4 regions of the Arthrobacter sp. BC5 genome follow, and region 2 is predicted to be linked to each of the others. Evidence: riboswitches for the same ligand, from Rfam matches in the RefSeq annotation. Region 2 holds a riboswitch; each other region holds the start of a gene.

Region 1 (4,274 bases), 880 kb from region 2:
TCACATTCGCATAACGGCGCGTACCCTACCCGCGCACGCGGAACGACCGCCAGCGGCGGAAGGCGACGGCGGTCCCACCCGCGCCGAGGACGAGCAGCACGGACTGCTGGACGTAGAACCAGGCGCGGACGGCAGGGGATCCGCTTTCGGCGGCCACGACGATGCTCGCTGCCAGGGTGACGGTCAGGACGACGCCGACGCAGAAGAGCGTATGCCAGAGCCTTCGCTCCTGCACGCGCTGCGCCGACTTCCAGGTTTCCATGCCACCACCCTAGGTGCAGACGGGTGTGCACGGCCCGATGGGACCGCGCACACCCAGCCCTGCTATGGCCGGACGGGCGTGCTGGCGTTCCTGATCAGGTCGATGGCCTGCTCCGGGAACCACGCTCCGGCAGCCGGATCCACCCGGCCCCACTCGGGATCGACTCCACCGTTGTCCGTCAGGCCGCGGCTGCATTCGCCGTCGGACTCACCGGGCACCTTGATCCACAGGAAAGCGTCGGCCAGCGGGTTGCCTGTATCGGACGTGGGCAGGTAACCCAGTCCGCGGCTCGGCGGGTTGCACCAGACCTGGGGGTCCGGGTAGGCGGCCGTGGGGACCCAGGGGCCCTTGCCGTTGCGGCTCGTATCGATGACGAAGTGCGCAAGCTCGTCGTTCGACGGCGCGTTCGCCGCGCCCGCCACGTTCTGCGCGTACCAGGCGTCCGTCAGTCCCCAGGTGGAGAAGTCGGTGGGCGACGCCGGATAGTACTGGCTGCCACAGGACCCGTAGGCCCCCGGGTCGATCTCGGTGGCGTAGTAGATGCACTGCGACACCCAGCTACCGAACTTCAACTGGCGTTCGGTGAGTTCGTAGTTGGAGACGTTCAGGAAGAAGCCGTCGGCCTTCTGCACGCCGGCCTTCACGAGCCTGCTCGAGATCTCACCGGTGCCCAGCCAGGCGCTGTGCGTCCCGTCGAGGTACACCCTGGTGTTGGGAAGCGCCTTCAGCTGGTCCACCGCGTAGTTGAGCATTTCGAAACGCTCTGCCGCCGCGGTCCCGGCGTTCGCCTCTGCCGGCTGGCACCACTCGAGGTTGCCGTCGAGCCCGCGGTTCCAGGGGATGATGCCGAGCCCGTCCGGCTCGAGCACCACCAGGGCCGCCCTGTCCTCGATGCCCGCGGCGAGCGCGTCCACCCAGGCCTTGTAGCCGGCGACATCGGTCGCACCACCGGCCGAGTACTGCGAACAGTCGCGGAAGGGCAGGTTGTATGCGGCGAGCACGGGCACCTGACCCTTGCCTGCCGCGCGATGCGTGGTGGTCCGCACTTCCTGCGTGACGGTGGCGGGATCGCTGCCCGTGACCCAGACCGCCTGGGGGGCCGAGACCATGGCACTGAGGCTGTCGGCGGTCGCGCGGTCACCGGAAGACCTCAACTCTGCGATCTGGCGCTGGGCCTGGTGGTAGTGGTTCTTCATCGGGACATAGAACTCGGTGGCGGACGAAGCCGCTCCCTGTTCCGGACCGTCCTTGGACCCCTGGGCAGAGGCCGGCAGGGCGGAGAATGCGGTGGAGACCAGAACCCCTGCTACTGCAAGGGTCACTGCACACGTCCTGGAAATGCTGAGCATCATTGCTCCTCATGTGGTGGTGGTTGGCGTGATCGCCCGGTAGCGGAGCGCTGGTCCATCCCCGTGGAAGCGCTCCCACGGTCAGTCTTTGGTGTGCTCCCGGCTTTGTCAAGGTCCTCAGTGCACTGACTGCTTCGAGACAGGACCTCATACGGAGACACATTGTTTTGGTTCTGCAGCACCTCGGTGGCACACTCGACCTGACCATCCGGAGCGGCTGAGAGATCTGGCTCATTGACGCCGCAGCAACCCTGGCCTCCGTGTTCCACGGCGACAGAAGGGTGCTACTGCCAGACCGATGGAGGAAACCATGAGTGTCGCCGACCTTTCCACTCCCCTCAAGTTCGCCTACTGGGTTCCCAACGTCAGCGGCGGCCTGGTGGTCTCGACCATCGAACAGCGCACCAGCTGGGACTTCGACTACAACAGGGAACTCGCGCGCATCGCCGAGGACGCCGGTTTCGAGTACGCGCTCTCCCAGACCCGCTACGCCGCGTCCTACGGCGCCGACAAGCAGCACGAGGCGACGAGTTTCTCCCTCGCCCTCCTGGCCGCGACCGAGAAGCTGAAGGTGATCGCCGCAGTCCACCCGGGCATGTGGCACCCGGGCGTGCTGGCGAAATACATCATCACCGCGGACCACATCTCCAACGGCCGCGCCGCGGTCAACATCGTCTCCGGGTGGCTCAAGGACGAGTTCGTCAACTTCGGCCTCGAGTGGCTCGAGCACGATGAACGCTACGTCCGCACCGAGGAGTTCATCCGGGTGCTGCGCGGCCTGTGGACCGAAGAGGGCTACAGCCAGTCGGGGAAGTACTACGACATCAACAACTTCACCCTGAGCCCGGCCCCCGTGGACGTCCCAGGACGCCCGCACCCCGAGATCTTCTTCGGGGGGAACTCGACAGCGGCCCAGGCGACCGCGGGCCGCGTGGCCGACTGGTACTTCTCCAACGGCAAGGACCTCGAGGGCTTCAAGGACAACATCGCCGGTGTCCAGGCCTCCGCCGAACAGGCCGGCCGCCGTCCCCGTTTCGGCCTGAACGGATTTGTGATCGCCCGCGATTCCGAGAAGGAGGCCCGCGACACCCTGCGCGAGATCGTCGCGAAGGCCCACCGCCCCGCCGTCGAGGGATTCCGCGACGCCGTCCAGGAAGCCGGACCGTCCACGAAGGACGGGAAGGGCATGTGGGCCGATTCGACGTTCGAGGACCTCGTCCAGTACAACGACGGCTTCAAGACGCAGCTCATCGGCACGCCCGAGCAGATCGCCGAGCGCATCGTGGAGTACAAGAAGATCGGCGTGAACCTCCTCCTCACCTGCTACCTCCATTTCCAGGAGGAGGTAGCGGCGTTCGGCACGGACATCCTCCCGATCGTGCGCGAGCTCGAGGCCGATGCCGCCCGCAAGGCCGGCGTCGACTTCGATCCCGAATCCACCCTCGCAGTATCCCGATCCAGCAAGGCAGGTGTCTGATGGCAGAACGTTCCTTCGGTTTCCGCACGCGCGCGCTCCACGCCGGCGGGACCCCCGACGCCACGCACGGTGCCCGGGCAGTGCCGATCTACCAGACGACGTCGTTCGTGTTCAAGGACACCAACGACGCCGCAAACCTCTTCGCGCTCCAGAAGTACGGCAACATCTACTCGCGTATCGGCAACCCGACGGTCGCCGCGTTCGAGGAGCGCATCGCGTCGCTCGAGGGCGGCATCGGGGCGGTCGCGACGGCGTCGGGCATGAGCGCGGAGTTCATCACCTTCGCTGCCCTGTGCCAGGCCGGCGACCACATCGTGGCTGCCTCCCAGCTGTACGGCGGGACGGTGACCCAGCTGGACGTCACGCTGCGCCGGTTCGGCATCGAGACCACCTTCGTGCCAGGAACGGACCCGGCCGACTACGCGGCCGCGATCCGCGACAACACCAAGGCCGTCTACGCCGAGGTGATCGCGAACCCCTCGGGTGAGATCGCGGACCTCGCCGGGCTGGCGAAGGTCGCGCACGACGCCGGAATCCCGTTCATCGTCGACTCGACGCTGAGCACGCCCTACCTCGTGCGGCCGATCGAGCACGGCGCGGACATCGTGATCCACTCCGCCACCAAGTTCATCGGCGGGCACGGAACCACCCTCGGCGGCGTGATCGTGGAGAGCGGGCGCTTCGACTGGGGCAACGGCAAGTTCCCCATGATGACCGAGCCGGTGCCCTCCTACGGCAACATCCAGTGGTGGGCGAACTTCGGCGAGTACGGCTTCCTCACCAAGCTCCGCACCGAGCAGCTGCGCGACATCGGGCCCTCGCTCTCGCCGTCGTCGGCCTTCCAGCTCCTGCAGGGCGTCGAGACACTCGCGCAGCGCCTCGACGAGCACCTCGAGAACGCATCGGCCGTGGCGCGATGGCTGCAGGCCGATCCCCGCGTGGAGTACGTCAACTATGCGGGTCTGCCCACCCACGCTCACCACGAGCGCGCGAAGACCTACCTGCCGCAGGGACCCGGGTCGGTCTTCAGCTTCGGCATCAAGGGCGGTCGCAAAGCGGGCCAGAAGTTCATCGAGTCGCTGCAGCTGGCCTCGCACCTCGCGAACGTCGGCGATTCCCGCACCCTCGTGATCCATCCCGGCTCGACGACGCACCAGCAGCTCTCCGCCGAGCAGCTCGTGGCGGC
Region 2 (4,274 bases):
GGTAGCTCTCGACCTGGTAGCGGCCGCGCTCGGCCGGCCGCGCGGACCCGAAGGCCTGCTCGGCGTCCTGTTCCGCGCGGCCGAAGCGCGCTTCGAGCTCCCGTTCCGATCGGTAGGTGATGTGCGCGATGCGGCGGGCGAGGCCGAGGCCCGCATCCGGATGCGGGCCGTCGTAGTAGTCGCCGCCGCGGTAGGCGGGATCGAGCCGGATCGCCTGCAGCTGCGCCTGGGCGAACGCTATCTGTTCGGCCGAGCTGGCGGCGGTGCAGGCGATGACGGCGCAGCGCTGGACGCGCTGCGGATACATCAGGGCCCATTCGAGGGCACGCGCCCCTCCCATGGACCCGCCGAGCACCGAGTGCCACTGCCCGATGCCGAGCTGGTCGGCGAGCAGGGCCTCGGCCCGCACGGAATCGCGGATGGTGACGAAGGGGAAACGCGATCCCCAGGGCGTGCCGTCGGGAGCGAGGCTCGCCGGCCCCGTCGAGCCGTAGCAGCCTCCCAGCATATTGATCGACACCACGAAGTAGCGGTCGGTGTCCACCGTGCGGCCGGGTCCCACGAGCGAGTCCCACCAGCCCTCCTCCTCCGAGGCGCCGCGCGCCACGTGCGAGCTGCCCGTCAGGGCGTGCTGCACGAGCACGGCGTTCGAGGCATCCCGGTTCAGCCTGCCCCAGGTCTCGAAGGCGAGCTGCACCTCGGGCAGCCCGCCCCCGGTCTCCAGGGCCAGCGGACCGATCGACGCGATGCGCAGGAGCCCGTCCCCCGAAGGGCGCGTGCCGTCGATCCCGGGGTACAGCGGAGCAGGAGGGTAGGTGGTCACGAAGGGCTAGGCTCCTTTGGCGGCGCGGAAGCCCGCGTCGAGGTCGGCGAGGATGTCGGTGATGTTCTCCAGTCCCACCGACAGGCGGACGAGGCCCGGGCGCACTCCCGCGGTGAGCTGTGCTTCCGCCCCGAGCTGGCTGTGCGTGGTGGACGCCGGATGGATGACGAGCGAGCGGACGTCTCCCACGTTCGCGACGTGGGAGTGCAGTTCGAGACCGTCCACGAAGCGCTTGCCCGCCTCGAGCCCTCCGACGATGTCGAAGCTGACGATCGCGCCCGTGCCGTTCCGTCCGTACTTCCTCCCGCGCTCGTACCAGGGGCTCGAGGCGAGGCCCGCGTAGGAGACGCGCTCGACGTCGTCGTGACCCTCGAGCCACTCGGCGACGGCCTGGGCGTTCTGCACGTGGCGCTCGACGCGCAGGCTGAGGGTCTCCAGTCCCTGCGCGATGAGGAACGCGTTGAACGGGGAGACGGAGGCGCCGAGATCGCGCAGGAGCTGGACGCGCGCCTTCAGGATGTACGCGAGGTTCGCGCCGAGCGCGCTGCCGACGCCGAGGTCCCGCGCGTAGACGAGCCCGTGGTAGCTCTCGTCCGGCGTGTTGAACCCCGGGAACCGTTCGGGGTGCTGTGCGAAGTCGAAGTTGCCCGAATCGACGATGACCCCGGCGATGGCGTTGCCGTGCCCGCCCAGGTACTTGGTCGCCGAGTGGACCACGATGTCCGCGCCCCACTCGATCGGCCGGATCAGATACGGGGTGGACAGGGTGTTGTCCACGATCAGGGGGATCCCGTGCTCGTGGGCGACGGCGCTGATGCCCTCGATGTCGAGGACGTCCTGCCGGGGATTGGAGACGACCTCCCCGAAGAAGAGCTTGGTGTTGGGCCGAACGGCATCCCGCCACTGCTCGAGGTCGTCCGGGTCCTGCACGAAGGTGGTCTCGATGCCGAACTTCTTCAGCGTGTGCTTGAAGAGGTTGTACGTGCCGCCGTAGAGGCTGGGGCTCGCCACGATGTGGTCCCCCGCCTCGGCGATGTTGAGGACGGCGAAGGTCTCCGCCGCCTGGCCCGAGGCGAGCAGCAGCGCGCCGACCCCGCCTTCCAGGCTCGCGATCCGCGTCTCCACCGCTTCCTGGGTGGGATTCCCGATGCGGGTGTAGATGGGCGCGAGTTCGGTCAGCGAGAACCGGTTCGCGGCGCTCTCGGCGCTCGGGAACACGAACGACGACGTCTGGTAGATGGGCAGCGCACGCGCTCCCGTGGCGGCATCCGGCACCTGGCCGGCATGGATCTGGCGTGTCTCAAAGGACCAATCGTTGGACATGGTACTCCCTGTTCAAGGGGCTCCGCCGAGGTCCGATGCTCCGGCCGGTGCACGCCGCTCCAGGAGACCGGGCCCTGCAGGAGCCCGCGCTTGCACGGCGCCGAAGTAGCGCCGAACCTGGTCCTCACCCGGGGCACCCCACCGCGGTTGGAGGGTTGCCGGCCAGCAAGCCGGGGCTTCGTGCTGGCACTCATGACCTGCCTTCATGAAATCCCATCACGGCGGATCCGGCAACCCGTATGACCCTCCGTGAAGCAGGACCGGCTCCCTCCGATGCACCCGCGACGGCCGGGAGCGGCGGTAAGGCGAGCCTAAGTCGAGACGCAGATCACTTAGTGCCAAAATATCGGCATGCGCCTGGACCATGTCTCATATGCCTGCGAACCCGATGGACTTTCCGCCACGGCCGACCGGATCGCCGCAAAGCTCGGTGTGGAGCCGGTGAAAGGTGGTGTGCACCCGCGCTTCGGCACCCGCAACATGATCTTCCCGCTGGTCAACGGCCAGTACCTCGAGGTCGTGGAGGTCCTGAACCACCCGGCGTCGGACAAGGCCCCGTTCGGGCAGGCCGTGCGTGCGCGCTCCGAGGCGGGCGGCGGCTGGATGGGCTGGTGCGTGGCCGTGGACGATCTCGCACCGTTCGAGGAGCGCCTCGGCCGCAGCGCCGTGCCGGGGAACCGCAAGTTCCCGGACGGCCAGGAACTGACGTGGCAGCAGATCGGCATCAAGGGGCTCATCGCGGATCCGCAGGTCCCCTACCTGCTGCGCTGGGATGACGGCACCGAGTCCCTCCACCCCTCGAAGGCACGCCCGGCCGCCGTCAAGCTGGATTGCCTGACCATCGCCGGTTCCTCGGAGCGGGTGACCGAGTGGCTGGGCACCGCCGTCGAGGAGACGCTCGACGGCGTGCAGGTGCAGTGGATCGCCCCGAACGGCACCCCGGGCATCATGTCCGTGACGTTCGAGACCGAGAACGGCCGCGTCGAGATCTAGCCCTCGTCGGCACTGGACGACGAATGGACCGGACGATCGTCCGGTCCATTCCTCGTACTGGCCGTGGTGGTCAGGCGTGGGTGTAGGTGAGGCAGTCCGCTGCGTCGGCGCCCGGTCCCACCTTGACGGCCGGAGCACCGCACAGCAGGTCGTGGTTGTAGCTGCATTCCGAGCGCTGGCAGGCACCGACGTGGGCCAGCATCTTGGGCAGCCCCCCACTGACGGAGGTGTCGATGAAGGTGGCACAGGACGCGTGCTCCTCGCTCCCCGACACCGTGATGGCCACGGCGGTACAGCCGTCGCGGTTGAACGAGCAGTTGTGGACGCTGCACTCGGAGACACTGGTGACGACACTCATGATTCCTCCTGAAGGGTCCGGTGGGGCCCCCGGTCGGAGCCGCCGTCCCGCTGAATGGGATCACGGTAACACCGCGGTTCTCCGATAATTTAGTCATGATTGTCGTGCGCAAATCAGCGACGGCGAGGCTTGCTCCGGCACGTCATCCGCCGATGCCGATGGCCGGTCCGATCAGGGCGAATCCCACGAATCCCGTGATGTCGATGAGCGCATGCGCGACCACGAGCGGCATGACCCTGCGGGTACGCGTGTAGAACCAGGCGAAGAGCAGCCCCATCAGCACGTTGCCGATGAACGGGCCGAAGCCCTGGTAGAGGTGGTAGCTGCCCCTGACCAGCGAACTCGTGAGGAGGATCGCGGGCGTCGACCAGCCGAGCTCACGCAGGCGGAGGAACAGGTATCCCACCACGATCACCTCCTCGAGGACCGCGTGCCGGACGGCCGAGAGCACGAGGACCGGGATGGTCCACCAGTAGGCGTCGAGCGCGGCGGGCACCAGCGCCGTGGTGATGCCCAGGGCGCGGCCGCCGGCGTAGACCCCGAGGGTGCCGACGCCGATGACCGCGGCCAGGCCGACGCCGAACCCGACGGTACGCAGCGGCTTCTCGAAGGTGAAACCGAGGCGGCGGAACGCGGAGGCGCCGTGCCCGCTGAGCAGGAACAGCACGAGGGCCACCGGCACCAGCGCGAAGAGGATGTCCAGGAGCTGATATGCGAGGTCGAAGTACTGGCGCTCGTCGAGCACCGGATTCAGGGTGGTGGTCTGGCCCGCGAGCG
Region 3 (4,274 bases), 870 kb from region 2:
GGAGAGCTGCGCCTGTGGGAGCTGGATGATCTGGAGGTCGAAGCCCGCCTTCCGGGCTTCGCCCTGCAGCTGGACCAGCAGGGGGCTCGGGGTCGAGCTCTCCACCGCCGGCACCTCGACCACGAGCCGCTGACCGTCCTTGGTGCGGAACCCCTCGCTGTCACGCGTGGACCAGCCGGCGTCGTCCAGCAGCTTGTTCGCCCGCTCGGGATCGTGGGTGAGCGTTCCTTCGGTCGACGGGTCGTAGTACTTGCTCTCCTTCGACAGGAAGCTGTCGATCGGGGTGTAGGTGTCGAAGCCGAGGCTGTCGGTGACGGCCTCCGTGTCGACGGACGCGGCGAATGCCTGGCGGACCGCCAGATCGTCGAAGGGCGCGCGGTTGAGATTGAAGCTCAGGACATACGGGCTGCCCGTACGCGGCAGGTTCTCGTAGGTGAAGTTCGGATCGGCCTGGACGGCGGCCGCGTTCTGCGGTGCGAGGTTCTCGGTGAGGTCGTACTGGCCCGAGACGAGCGACTGGTGCCGGATCACCGGCTCGCTGACGAGGGTGACCTCCACGCCGTCGAGGTGGGCCTCGCCGTCGCCCTCGAGCCACTCAGGCGCCCAGTCGTAGCCGGCGCGCTTGGTGTAGCTGATGCTCTGGCCGGGCTTGTAGTCCGCGACCGTGAACGGCCCCGTGCCGATCGGCTCCTGGCAGAGCGTCTCGGGGGCTTCGGTGATCGCCTTGCCCGAGTTCATGCCGAGCCACGACTGCGCCAGGGTGTAGAGGAACGGAGTGTAGGGATAGGCGAGGTGGGCTTCGAAGGTGTACTCGTCGATGACGGCGCCGTCCACGTACGGGGCGATGTACGCAGCCGCGAGGGGGGACTTCGTGGCCGGATCCCGCATGTGCTCCAGGTTCTGGCCCAGCACCTCGGCGTTCCAGGGCGAGCCGTCGCTGAAGGTCACTCCCTCCTTGAGGTGGAACGTGTAGGTCTTGCCGTCCTCCGAGATGTCCCAGGAGTCGGCGAGGTAGGGAGCGATCTCCCCGTTCTCGTCGAGCGTCACGATGTTGTCGTAGATCAGCCGGCCGAGGAACTGCTGCTGCGTGGCCGAGATCCCGTGGCCGTCGAGGCAGCCGGGTTCGGCCGAGATCGACACGTTCAGGATGCCGCCGTCCACCGGCTCGTCACCGGTCACCGAGGAGGAAGCGGCCGGACCGGCGCAGCCGCTGACAAGGGACACCAGGGCGACGGCCGATAACGCGGTGAGGTCGCGGAATCGGCGGTGATTTCGGGCAGGACGAATTACGGATGCATTCATGGAGAATTCCTTGGAAGGGGTCCGGCGCCGCGCACAGCAGAATTCACCGGAAAAGGGGACAGAGAACAACAGGATGCGCTGGACGCGCAGGCTCTGCTAGGGGAGGGGGAGGGTGCTACAGCTCACGGGGAGTGCCTTTCGGAGTGCTCTTGCCCGCGCCGGACCAGCACGAAGTGCCAAGGCGGAGGCCGCTTCGTCATCCGAACCACCCAGGAACATGGGGTTGGTGCACGGCCTAGTCGGAGCTTGGCGGCCGCATCTCTTGAAGCTGAATTCACTATAGGCAGGCAATCCGGCAGTCGCGCCAATAAGAAGTAATATGACCGGGTATTGCGAATTCTCCCCATCGGGCCGCCACAGTCCGGATCGCGGATGGGGGTCCACGCATCCAGCCCAGAAAGGCATTCGATGATCTCTCCCCGTGCGGCTTCGCCCTGGACCACCGGCTCGTGGCTCAACCCGCCGGCAGACGCCGCGGTGGACGGCGGTCGCCTGCTCGTGACGGCCGTGGAGGGGAGCGACGCCTGGCGGAGGACGTCGTACGGCTTCGTCCATGCCAGCGCTCACGCCCTGCTGGCACCCTTCCCTCAGGACACCGCTCTCGAGGTCTCGTTCCTGCTCGACTACCGGGAGCAGTTCGATCAGGCCGGCGTCTATCTGCACGGCAGTGCGGAGCACTGGATCAAGGCCGGAGTGGAGGTGTCCGACGGCGTCTCCCAGGTGGGTGCCGTGGTGACGGATCCCGTGTCCGACTGGTCGGTCGCCCCGGTGCCCGAGTGGGGTGGGCATGAGGTGACGGTACGCATGAGCAGGAGCGGCGACGCCGTCACGATCCGCGCTCGCAGGTCGGGGGAGGCATTCCGCCTCGTCCGCGTCGTGCCTCTCGAACCCGACCTGGAGGTCTCGGCGGGTCCCTATTGCTGCTCACCCACACGAGCGGGCCTGACGGTGACCTTCACCGGCTGGGCACAGGGGGAAGCCGACGCCGCGCTGCACAGGTAGGGAGCCACTGCCGCCGTACCGGGGGCCAGCCCAGCCCGTGGTAGAAGGACCGGCCGAGGTCCGGGTCCAGGGTGGCGACGGTGATGAAGTGCAGTTGCTGCTCCATGGCGCGAGCATAGTCGTCGTTCGCCGGGGGCGTCCGGTGTCATCCCTGGGCCTGGAGGGGCTGTCGGGGTGGCCCGTAGGCTAGGGCGGAGGGTATGAGCGGTTCTCCGCGCGCCCGCCGCCGCACGCCGGTGCCCTGTGTGCGCCCGGGCCGAGCGCGTCGGGACGCGGGGCGGGTGAGGCGGGCAGTCGCTCGGACGAACGAGGCAGGACGAGGTGGTTTTCCATGAAGCTCTCGGCGGGCGGCCGGATAGGCCTGGCCGGAGCGGCGGTGGTCGGGGTCGCCTTCGGGATGGCCCGCTACGCCTACGGTCTGACGCTGCCCGGCATCCGGCAGGACCTGGGGCTCTCCGAACTGGTGCTCGGCCTCATCGCCAGTGCGACGTTCGCAGGCTACCTGGCCGGTCTGCTGCTCGCCGGGCCGCTGGCTGCTCGCCGCGGTTCGCGCGCTCCGACAACTGTGGGTGGAGCATGCGGTGTCCTGGGAGCGGTGCTCGTGACACTTGCGCAGTCCCCATGGCTCCTCGCGGTCGGCGTCGTCCTGGCCGGCAGCGCGGGAGGCTGGGTCTGGGCGCCCTACTCCGACATCGTGACCCGTGCTGTGCCCCCGGGACGCCGGTCACGGACGCTGGCTGTCATCACGACCGGCACCAGCGGTGGACTGGTCCTCCTGGGTGGCCTGGCCGTCCTCGCAGCACTGGGCTCATGGCGCCTGGTGTGGGCCGGTATCGCCCTTGCCGCGGTGTCCGCCGCGATCGTGAACCTCCGCCTCGTGTCGCCGACCCGTCCTGATCCGCGCCGGGACGGACCGCGTGGTGCCTCCTCACTGGCGAAAGCGCTGGGAGTCCCGGCCGCCTACTCCGTGATCTACTTCGCTGTCGTCGTCATCTACTTCACCTACGCTGCGGACATCGTGGGCAGCGGCCCCCTCCCGGCGGCAGCCGTCCCGGCACTCTACGCGGCCATCGGGTTGACCGGCATGGTGGGAGTGGCGACCGGGGCCGCGACACGACGGGTGGGCGCATCGCGCGTCGCCGCGCTGTGCCTCGTCACGGTCGGTGCAGCGATGGCGCTCCTCGGCCTGGGGAGCGACTCCCTCGCCGCGACGGCGGCTTCGGCCTGTATCTTCGGTGCGGGATACATGGCAGGATCGGCGGTGCTTGCCGTCTGGACAGCCGAGCTGGTGCCCGGCCGGGCAGGCGCGGCATTCACGGGTTGCCTGGTCGTCGGAGCCGTCAGTTCGGTCGCGGCGCCGGCCCTTGCCGGCGCCGTGATCCCCGGACTGGGCCTCGGGCCCCTCCTGGTCCTGACAGCCGCGGTGTCACTGCTCAGCGGTATCGCGCTGATGCTGCACCGATCGTCAGCGGCGACCGCCGACAGAACCGGGCCTTAGTTCCAGGCGCCCTGCCCGTGGTCGCAGTGCGCACCTGCTCCCCGAAGACGCCACCTCGGCAGCCGGAACAGAAGTCCCGGCCGAGGTGGGTCCGGCGGGGACTTCTGCAAGGTGCCGTGGGGCAGGTGAGGTGAGGACCTACGTGTGCCTCACCTCCTCGTCGTCCGCTGCGGCGAAGGCGCCGGCGGCTGCGAGCGCGACGCCGAGCACCAGGTGTGCCCAGCTGGTGGCCGCATTGGTGGAGAAGATGTTGGCGACCATCTCGGCATTCGCGAAGAGGCCGTAGATCCAGAGGACGAGGAAGAACGCGCCTGCGCCGACGAGGTAGGAGCGTGCTTCGATCGGCAGCCGGGACAGGAGCAGTCCTGTTGCACCCACGAGGGCGTAGACGATGCTGAGGAGGACGCTGGTCTGGAAGATGCCGAGGAACAGCGCGGACGAGTTGGCGGCGAACGCCAGGGTGCTGTAGTCC
Region 4 (4,274 bases), 1.6 Mb from region 2:
GATCACCGTGACCGATCCCTTCTTCACGGCGATGGCCCAGGCGAGGATTCCGCTGGCCGACACGCTCTTCATCTCACCCGGCGTCGTGATTGCGCTGGTCGTCATCGCGCTCGCCTTCTACGTCCTGCACCAGACCCGGTTCGGCCGGACCGTGTACGCCATCGGCGGTGGGGAGTCCTCAGCCCTGCTGATGGGACTGGCCGTCCCGAGGACGAAGGTCCTCGTCTACGGGATCAGCGGCCTGTGCTCGGCGATCGCGGGTATCCTCTTCTCGTTCTACAGCCTCTCCGGCTACAGCCTGGCGGCGACCGGCCTGGAACTGGACGCCATCGCCGCGGTGGTGGTGGGCGGTACGCTGCTCACCGGCGGATACGGCTACGTCCTCGGCTCCCTTGCCGGGGTGCTCATCCTCGGCATCGTCCAGACGTTCATCTCCTACGAGGGCACCTTGAGCTCCTGGTGGACGCGGATCGTGATCGGCGCCCTGCTCCTCGCCTTCATCCTGCTGCAGAAGCTCTTCTCCCGGAAGGCCAGGCTCACCTGACGGCTCAGGCGGAGCGGCCGGCCCTTCATCAGCACGGGGCCGGCGGGGCAACCGCCGCCGGGATCCCATAGGCCCGGCGTGCTGTCGGGGGCGCGATACCCCGGCAGCACGCCGATGATCACGCGCCGCAGGTCCTCCACCCGTCGGGCCGGACCTGCAGCCTCCGACCGCCCGGCCCGAGAAGAATGGCAACGGATACGCTGGTGCCATGACTGTTCTCGTGTTCCTCGACCCGGCCCACGACGACGGCAAGGTCGTCGACGCCTCGCAGCCGCAACTGATGGCCACCGACCTCGGTGCCACGCGCGGGGACGGCATCTTCGAATCGCTGCTGGCCGTCGGCGGAGCTCCCCGGAAGGAGCAGGCGCACCTCGCACGGCTCGCGTCGTCGGCCGCTGCCCTCGATCTGGTGGTGCCCGGGGCGGAGGCCTGGAGCCGCGCCATCCGCACCGGGCTGCGGGAGTTCGCGGCGGCCGAGCCGGACCACGGCAACGCCGTCGTGAAGCTGATCGCCACGCGTGGAGTGGAGGGCGCGGGACATGCGACGGCCTGGGTCCAGGTGGCGCCCGTTCCGGCGTCGACCCTCGCACAGCGCGACGCCGGCCTGAAGGTCCTGTTCCTCGAGCGTGGGTACGACAGCACCGTTGGACAACGCGCGCCCTGGCTGCTGATGGGCGCCAAGACCCTCTCCTACGCCGTCAACATGGCGGCCATCCGCCATGCGAAGGCGCACGGCGCGGACGACGTCATCTTCACATCCTCCGACGGCAAGGTCCTGGAAGGACCGACGTCCACCGTGCTCCTCGCCTACGATCGCGACGGGCAGAAGACGCTCCTCACACCGCAACTGGAGAGCGGCATCCTGGCGGGCACGTCCCAGAGCGCTCTCTTCGCAGCGGCGAAGGAGCAGGGGTGGGAGCTCGGCTACGGTCCGCTCGAACCGCACCACCTGCTCGACGCCGACGCCGTCTGGCTGATCTCGAGCATCCGGCTCCTCGCACCCGTCCTCTCGCTCGACGGCCAGGACCTGCGCACGTCGGCCGCGCTCACCGCCGAACTCACCGAGCTCGTGGACCGATTCGTGTAATCTCCGCCACAAAATGGCCGCATAAAGGCCCTCTACGGCGTCAAACGCCGATTTTCACCCGTTGCCGTTTTGACCGGGTGCTTCACCCTGCCCTAGCGTTTTTCCTGAAATCAAGAGTTCCAGCCCTCGGCCCTGGCCGGCTGGACAGCAACCCTCTCCCGTAGTGGGGTGCTCCAGGTGAAGATTCGGCCGCCGGGACCAGTCCCCCGGTTGGCAAGTACGGCGTCGTGCGGTGTCCCGGGATTGCTGGGTAGCCACATCACAACGCGCAGCCCAGAACAGCGAGCGTGTCACCCAGCAGCCAGCAGCCTCCTTCCGTGCCGTCGACCGGCACCTCCGAAAACCCCTCACCTGTGCGCCCGGAATCCGGGCCGGTATCGAAGGACATCATGACCATCTCCCGTAAGGTCCTCGCGGCATTCGCCGTACCCCTCCTCGCCCTGACCGTCTCCTGCGGCAGCTCCAGCAGCGAGCCCACCGAGACCACCGACGCCCTGGCCGGCAGCGACCAGCAGTCGCTGGACCAGTACACCACCGAGGACAGCACGCCGATCGACGAGATCGACACCTCGAAGCTCGGTCTCATCACGGAGGGCACGCTGCGTGTCGGCACCCTCTCGGACGCCCCTCCGAACATCTTCATCGAGAACGGCGTCTTCACGGGCTACGACAACGAGTTGCTGCGCGCCATCGGCGACGAGCTCGGCCTCGAGGTCGAGTTCGCCTCCACCGACTTCTCGGCGCTGCTGGCGCAGGTGCAGAACAAGCAGTTCGACGTCGGGTCCTCCTCGATCTCCACCACCGAGGCCCGCCGCGGGAACGTCGGCTTCACCAACGGCTACGACTTCGGCTACATGGCCGTCGTCGCCAAGAACGGCTCCACGGTCACGGGCTTCGACTCGCTGTCCGAGAGCACCCGCATCGGCGTGGTGCAGGGCACCGTGCAGGACGACTACGTCACCAACACCCTGGGCCTCGAGCCCGTGCGCTTCGCCGACTACAACACGGTGTACGCCAACGTGAAGAACGGCCAGGTGGACGCGTGGGTGGCGCCGTCCCAGCAGGCCACCGGCCAGGTTAAGGAGGGCGACGACACCGCGATCGCCGAGACCATCATCAACACGGAGAACTTCACCGCCTACGCCGTGAACAGCGAGAACCAGCCCCTGATCGACGCCCTGAACGCGGGCCTCGACGCCGTGGTCGAGGACGGCACGTGGTCCGAGCTCACCAAGGAGTGGTACCCGGACCGCGAGATGCCCACCGACTGGAAGCCCGGCAGCAAAGCCGTGGAAGTAAAGTAGCCGACCCTCCATGAATGCCCTTGAACAGCTCGCGCAGACCTTCTTCGACTGGGAGGCGATGGCCGCCGTCCTGCCGGAGCTCCTCGCGGTCGGCCTGCGGAACACCCTGATCCTCGCGATCGCGTCCGGAATCATCGGGACGGTCCTCGGCATGGTCCTCGCGATCATGGGGATCTCCCGCAACCGGCTGCTCCGCTGGGCGGCGCGCATCTACACGGACATCTTCCGTGGGGTGCCCGCCGTCGTGATCATCCTGCTCATCGGCATCGGACTCAGCCCGATCTACCGCGAGGCCACCGGCAGCACGAGCCCGTTCCCCATGGGGATCCTCGCGCTGTCGCTCATGGCGGCGGCCTACATCGGCGAGATCTTCCGCTCCGGCATCCAGAGCGTGGAGAAGGGACAGCTGGAGGCCTCGCGCGCCCTGGGCTTCAGCTACCGCTCGTCGATGCAGCTCGTGGTGGTCCCCCAGGGCGTGCGGCGCGTGCTGCCCGCCCTGGTGAACCAGTTCATCGCGCTGATCAAGGAATCCTCGCTCATCTACTTCCTCGGGCTGCTCACCAGCGAACGTGAACTGTTCCGGATCGGGAACGATGCGGCCAGCAACACGGGCAACCTCTCGCCGCTCATCGCCTCCGCCGTGCTGTACCTGTGCCTCACGATCCCGCTGACCCACCTGGTCAACTACATCGACAACAGGTTGCGGACGGGCAAGCGGGAGAAGCCGGAACCGGACGAACTGGCCGCGAAGATCGGCGAAGGAGCCAAGGCGTGAAGACCATCGATTCGGGAACCCTGACCGGCAGGGACCTCCACCTGTCCTTCGGGACCAATCACGTGCTGCGCGGCATCGACCTGCACGTGGAGCAGGGCACGACGGCGTCGGTCATCGGCCCGTCCGGGTCCGGCAAGTCCACGCTCCTGCGTGTCCTCAACCGGCTGATCGAACCGGACAGGGGGGACATCCTGCTCGACGGCCGGTCCGTGCTGAAGGACAACCCGGACGAGCTGCGCCGCCGCATCGGCATGGTGTTCCAGCAGTTCAACCTCTTCCCCCACAAGACCGTGGTGGACAACGTCTCCCTGGCGCTGCGGAAGCTCCGGAAGATGTCCGCGGACGAGGCCCGGGAGAAGGCGCTGGCGCAGCTGGACCTGGTGGGGCTGAAGCACAAGGCCGACGTGCGGCCCGGCAACCTCTCGGGCGGCCAGCAGCAGCGCGTCGCGATCGCCCGGGCGCTGGCGATGGACCCCGAGGTCATGTTCTTCGACGAGGCCACGTCCGCCCTGGACCCGGAACTCGTCAAGGGCGTCCTCGCCCTCATGGCCGATCTGGCCTCGG

What was found. A riboswitch is a leader RNA that binds a small molecule or an ion and turns the genes downstream of it on or off. The one in region 2 is predicted to bind S-adenosylmethionine.
Region 1: linked by a shared signal. The riboswitch ahead of sfnG (dimethylsulfone monooxygenase SfnG) and the one ahead of AC1MFI_RS17335 (bifunctional o-acetylhomoserine/o-acetylserine sulfhydrylase) in region 2 are both predicted to bind S-adenosylmethionine.
Region 3: linked by a shared signal. The riboswitch ahead of AC1MFI_RS13245 (ABC transporter substrate-binding protein) and the one ahead of AC1MFI_RS17335 (bifunctional o-acetylhomoserine/o-acetylserine sulfhydrylase) in region 2 are both predicted to bind S-adenosylmethionine.
Region 4: linked by a shared signal. The riboswitch ahead of AC1MFI_RS07235 (ABC transporter substrate-binding protein) and the one ahead of AC1MFI_RS17335 (bifunctional o-acetylhomoserine/o-acetylserine sulfhydrylase) in region 2 are both predicted to bind S-adenosylmethionine.

What each region holds. Positions count from the first base shown of each region.
Region 1 covers NZ_CM155273.1:843,816-848,089, forward strand. Annotated here, with positions in the region: gene AC1MFI_RS03675 (hypothetical protein) at 26-262, opposite strand; gene AC1MFI_RS03680 (glycoside hydrolase family 6 protein) at 325-1,584, opposite strand; SAM riboswitch class I at 1,813-1,916, shown strand; gene sfnG (dimethylsulfone monooxygenase SfnG) at 1,910-3,088, shown strand; gene AC1MFI_RS03690 (O-acetylhomoserine aminocarboxypropyltransferase/cysteine synthase family protein) at 3,088-4,274, shown strand, end outside.
Region 2 covers NZ_CM155273.1:3,703,175-3,707,448, forward strand. Annotated here, with positions in the region: gene metX (homoserine O-acetyltransferase MetX) at 1-823, opposite strand, end outside; gene AC1MFI_RS17335 (bifunctional o-acetylhomoserine/o-acetylserine sulfhydrylase) at 830-2,146, opposite strand; SAM riboswitch class IV at 2,228-2,344, opposite strand; gene AC1MFI_RS17340 (VOC family protein) at 2,498-3,139, shown strand; gene AC1MFI_RS17345 (DUF1540 domain-containing protein) at 3,210-3,497, opposite strand; gene AC1MFI_RS17350 (CPBP family intramembrane glutamic endopeptidase) at 3,640-4,274, opposite strand, start outside.
Region 3 covers NZ_CM155273.1:2,832,129-2,836,402, forward strand. Annotated here, with positions in the region: gene AC1MFI_RS13245 (ABC transporter substrate-binding protein) at 1-1,302, opposite strand, end outside; SAM riboswitch class IV at 1,443-1,570, opposite strand; gene AC1MFI_RS13250 (DUF1349 domain-containing protein) at 1,711-2,304, shown strand; gene AC1MFI_RS13255 (MFS transporter) at 2,636-3,802, shown strand; gene AC1MFI_RS13260 (DUF4383 domain-containing protein) at 3,941-4,274, opposite strand, start outside.
Region 4 covers NZ_CM155273.1:1,560,527-1,564,800, reverse strand. Annotated here, with positions in the region: gene yjfF (galactofuranose ABC transporter, permease protein YjfF) at 1-544, shown strand, start outside; gene AC1MFI_RS07245 (aminodeoxychorismate lyase) at 753-1,631, shown strand; SAM riboswitch class IV at 1,740-1,857, shown strand; gene AC1MFI_RS07240 (hypothetical protein) at 1,891-2,022, opposite strand; gene AC1MFI_RS07235 (ABC transporter substrate-binding protein) at 2,021-2,935, shown strand; gene AC1MFI_RS07230 (amino acid ABC transporter permease) at 2,946-3,710, shown strand; gene AC1MFI_RS07225 (amino acid ABC transporter ATP-binding protein) at 3,707-4,274, shown strand, end outside.